Regions from separate parts of the Nonomuraea sp. NPDC050202 genome, predicted to be linked through region 2. Evidence: riboswitches for the same ligand, from Rfam matches in the RefSeq annotation. Region 2 holds a riboswitch; the other holds the start of a gene.
What was found. A riboswitch is a leader RNA that binds a small molecule or an ion and turns the genes downstream of it on or off. The one in region 2 is predicted to bind S-adenosylmethionine.
Positions count from the first base shown of each region.

Region 1 (2,385 bases), on a different contig from region 2:
ATTCTCGCGCCGATCCCCGGGTAGTCGGAGTCGAGCTTGGCGAGCACGTCACGAAGAGTCGCGCCTTCGCCACTGACCTCCGCGTTCCCCCCGGTGTACGTGCGCAGAATGGTGGGAATCCGCACAGAAACGCTCATGGTTCTAATCGCCTTTCCTGGTTGTCAGACAGTCGCGCGGAACGCGTCGAGAGAGGGCCTGATCACGGCGGTGGGCTCGACGGCCTCACCGGTGAGCACGTCGAGCGTCTTGAGCCCGTCGCCGGTGTTGAGCACCACGGTCTCGGCCTCCGGGTCGAGCCGCCCGCTCTCGGTGAGCTTCTTCAGCACGCCGACGGTGACCCCGCCGGCGGTCTCGGCGAAGATGCCCTCGGTCGAGGCCAGCAGCTTCATCGCGGCCACGATCTCGGCGTCCGTGACGTCCTCGACGGCGCCTCCGGTGCGCCGGGCGATGTCCAGCACGTACGGCCCGTCGGCGGGGTTGCCGATGGCCAGCGACTTGGCGATGGTGTCGGGCTTGACCGGCTGCACGACGTCGTGCCCGGCCTTGTAGGCCGTGGACACGGGCGAGCACCCGGCGGCCTGCGCCCCGAAGACCTTGTACGGGGTGTCCTCCACCAGGCCCAGCTTCACCAGCTCCTTGAAGCCCTTGTCGATCTTCGTGAGCTGGGAGCCGGAGGCGATGGGGATGATGATCTGCTCGGGCAGCCGCCAGCCGAGCTGCTCGGCGATCTCGTACGCGAGCGTCTTGGAGCCCTCGGCGTAGTAGGGCCGCAGGTTCACGTTGACGAAGCCCCACTTGTCGCCCATGGGGTCGCCGATCAGCTCCGAACAGAACCGGTTGACCTCGTCGTACGTGCCGTCGATGCCGATCAGCCGCCCGCCGAACACACGAGCCATGGCGATCTTGGCCTTCTCGAGGTTGGCCGGGATGAACACGCAAGCGTCGAGCCCGGCCCGCGCGGCGGCGGCGGTGACGGCGCCGGCGAGATTGCCCGTGGAGGAGCAGGAAAGCGTGTGGAAGCCGAAGTTGCGGGCCGCCTCGACGGCCATGGCCACCACCCGGTCCTTGAAGGAGTGGGTGGGGTTGCCCGAGTCGTCCTTCACGTAAAGGGACTTGATGCCGAGCGCGCGACCCAGGTTTCCGGCCTTGACCAATTTCGTCCAGCCGGGGTTCATATTGGGCTTACTGGCCACGTCCGCGGGAACGGGCAGCAGCGAGCGGTAACGCCAGATGTTCGCGGGACCCGATTCGATCTCCGCGCGGGTCACGTCACCGAAGTCGTAGGCCGCCTCCAGCGGCCCGAAACACTCCTGGCACGCGAAGCTCGGGCCCAGCGGGTAACGGGCGCCGCACTCGCGGCAGGACAGAGCGGCGGCAGGACCAAAGTCAAGCGACATGAAGCGAGGCCTTCCCTCATCTTCGCCCGCGGCCACCTTGACCGCGAACCGGAATTGGCACCTTGTCCCGGTCGGCCTCGCCAGGTCGCGAGTCGAAAGCCGGGAGGGTTGCCGGGGCTTCGCAGGGCCGGTCCCTCCACCCCTCTGGATGAGCAATATGCAGTTGTTGAACTGGACTCTACCCGCTTAAGTGGCCGAAATTACCACCCGTCTCAAGATGCGAGACAAGCAGTCTCAGCGATAGTCCTCGCCCAGCACGCCCTGCACGTATTTGCGGGCCTGATGGATCCGGGACTTCGCCGTGCCCAGCGGGATGTTGAGCTGCTCGGCCACCTCGTTGTAGTCGAGCTGGACGATATCGCGCAGCACCAGCGCCTGCGCCAGGTCGGGCTTGTCGGCCTCCAGCGCCTCCATCGCGTCGAGCAGGTCGAGCCGCGACCCCGCGATCACGCTGACCCGCCGCGCGTCGGGCTTCTGCATGGGCAGCTCGTCGGAGGTCTGCTCGGCCGCCCTGCGCTTCAGCGACCGGTACGTGGTGCGCGCGCAGTTGGCCGTCACGATGTGCAGCCACGTGCTGAACCTGGCCCGCCCCTCGAACCGCCCGATGTTGCGCGCCACCGCCAGCAACGTATCTTGCGAGGCCTCCTCCGCGTCCTGGTGATAGGGGAGGATCCGGGCGCAGTGTCGCATCACATCCGGCTCAATCCGCGCGAGGAGCTCGCCAAGTGCGCGATGATCTCCGGCAGCAGCGGAGCGGGCGAGTTCCTCGGTTAGCTCATCAAGCGCCATAGCTGGGATCCTATGATCGAAGGGAGCCGAGATGAACAGCGTCCTGCTGGCCTCCAACAGAGGGCCTGTCTCCTTCACCGTCTCCGACGACGGCGAGCTGACGATGCGACGCGGCGGCGGCGGCCTCGTCTCGGGGTTGTCGGGCGTGGCCAAGGACGACGGCGTGCTCTGGGTCTGCGCCGCGCTGTCCGACGGCGAC
Region 1 is NZ_JBFALF010000062.1:32,368-34,752, reverse strand. Features, by position in the region: gene AB0I79_RS60040 (MoaD/ThiS family protein) at 1-137, opposite strand, end outside; gene thrC (threonine synthase) at 162-1,397, opposite strand; SAM riboswitch class I at 1,411-1,552, opposite strand; gene AB0I79_RS60030 (RNA polymerase sigma factor) at 1,632-2,087, opposite strand; gene AB0I79_RS60025 (trehalose-6-phosphate synthase) at 2,218-2,385, shown strand, end outside.
Region 1: it holds a riboswitch for S-adenosylmethionine, as region 2 does, so the genes downstream of both, thrC (threonine synthase) here and AB0I79_RS32580 (aminotransferase class V-fold PLP-dependent enzyme) in region 2, are expected to answer to the same signal.

Region 2 (2,385 bases):
GGCGGCCCCACGACGCCCACACCCGCGCCCGGCGAGACGCCCGAGGTGCCCCGGCAGCCGGCCGCGCCCAGCTCGGGCAGGCTCAACGACGAGGACATGCGGGAGATCGACGCGCTCGTCTCCGACGAGCCGCCCCAGCACCGCAAGCCGCCGAACGGGTAGAAACCTAGAGGCGGGCGACGAGGTCGCGCACGGCCTCGACCAGCCGGTCCACGTGCTCCTGCGTGGTGCCGATCCCGATCGAGGCCCGCACCGCCGACGCGGTGCCGTCCTCGCACCCGCCGTCGGCGGTGCCCAGGAGATGCCGCACGAACGGGTGCGCGCAGAACTTGCCGTCACGCACCCCGATGCCGTACTCGCCGGACAGCGCCTCGGCGACCTCGCGAGCCGAGTACCCGGCCACGGTGAACGACACGATGCCGACCCGCGGGTGATCGTCCCCCCACAGCGACAGCTCCCGCACCCCCGTGATCGAGGCGAGCCCGGCCCGCAGCCGGGCGATCAGCCGCTCCTCCTCGCGCACCAGCTCCGTCCACCCGGTGGCGGTCAGCGCGTCGCAGGCGGCGGCCAGGGCGATGGCGCCCAGCACGTTCGGGGTGCCCGCCTCGTGCCGCGGCTCGGGGTCGTCGTGCCACTCGACGTCGTCCCCGACCGCGCGCACCGCGCCCCCGCCCTTGAGGTACGGCTCCCCCTCGGCCAGCCAGTCCCGGCGCCCGACCAGCACCCCCGCGCCGAACGGCGCGTACAGCTTGTGCCCGGAGAAGGCCACGTAGTCCAGGTCGAGCGCGGTCAGGTTGAGCTTGCGGTGCGGTACGAGCTGCGCCGCGTCCACCAGGATGCGGGCCCCGTGCCGGTGCGCGATGTGGGCCAGGGCGGCGATCGGCCACAGCTCGCCGGTCACGTTGGAGGCGGCGGTGACCACGAGCAGCTTCGGCCCGTCGATCCCGGCCAGCGCCTCGTCGGCGGCGCGCACGGCCTCGCCGGGGAAGGCGGGCGGCGCCAGCCGTACGGCCTCGGGCCAGGGCAGCAGCGAGGCGTGGTGCTCGGTGTCGAAGACCACGGTGGTGGTGCCTTCCGGCAGGCAGCCGGCCAGCAGGTTCGTGGCGTCTGTGGTGTTGCGGGTGAAGATCACGGCATCGTCGGGGCGGGCGCCGACGAACGCCCTGACCGTGTGGCGGGCCTGCTCGTACCTGGCGGTGGTGAGCTGCGAGGCGTAGCCGGCGCCGCGGTGGACGCTGGAGTAGGCCGGGAGCGCGGCGGCGACGGCGGCGCTGACCGGCTCCAGACAGGGTGCGCTGGCGGCGTAGTCCAGGTTGGCGTACCCCACGAGCCGGCCGCCCTTGACAGGCACCTCCAGATCGGCGCCGAGCACGGCGGGGATCGGCCGGCCCGCCGAGGCGTCCGGAGCGGTCGTGGCGGCGTCACGGGCGGAGTTGAAGATCGTCAGCGTGGACACGGCATGCCTCCTGCAGGGTCATCGGACCCCTGGGAGCAGCCACGGAGCCCGCGCTTGCCCGCCACACCTCGTGGCGGACCAGGTCCTCACCCGGGGCACCCCGCCGCGGACGCGAGGGTTGCCGGCCAGCTAGCCGGGGCTTGTCGCTGGCACTCATGACCTACGTCCGGAACTATAACCGACAGCCGGGGAGGAAACGCAAGACCGCGAACTATTGCCGCCCATGACTCGTTGCTACCGGGAAACCCCCGTCAAGTCCCCCTGAGTCATGGAGGTGAGCAGATGTTGGATTGGGTGACCGACCCGAACATCTGGATCGGCTTCTTCACCCTTGTCGCCCTGGAGATCGTGCTCGGGATCGACAACATCATCTTCATCTCCATCCTGGCAGGCAAGCTACCCCCTGAACAGCGGGACCGGGCCCGGGTGCTCGGTCTGGCCGCGGCTCTCATCAGCCGGCTGCTCCTGCTGCTCGGCCTGTCGTGGGTGGTCCAGCTCACCGAGCCGCTGTTCTCCGTCCTCGGCCACGAGATATCGGGACGGGACCTGATCCTGCTGCTCGGCGGCCTGTTCCTGCTGGGCAAGAGCGTCACGGAGATCCACCACAGCATGGAGGGCCCCTCCGGCAAGGACGGCAAGCAGGCCGCCGCGGCCTCGTTCGCCTCGGTGATCGCGCAGATCATGGTGCTGGACATCGTGTTCTCGCTGGACTCCGTCATCACGGCCGTCGGCATGGTGGACGAGCTCGGCGTGATGGTCGCGGCCGTCGTGGTGGCGGTGGCGGTGATGCTGTTCGCCTCCGGGCCGATCAGCAGGTTCGTGGACCAGCACCCGACGATCAAGATGCTGGCGCTGGCGTTCCTGGTGCTGATCGGCGTGGTGCTCGTCGCCGAGGGCCTCGACCAGCACATCCCGAAGGGCTACATCTA
Region 2 is NZ_JBFALF010000014.1:248,169-250,553, forward strand. Features, by position in the region: gene AB0I79_RS32575 (DoxX family protein) at 1-162, shown strand, start outside; gene AB0I79_RS32580 (aminotransferase class V-fold PLP-dependent enzyme) at 167-1,456, opposite strand; SAM riboswitch class IV at 1,502-1,617, opposite strand; gene AB0I79_RS32585 (TerC family protein) at 1,739-2,385, shown strand, end outside.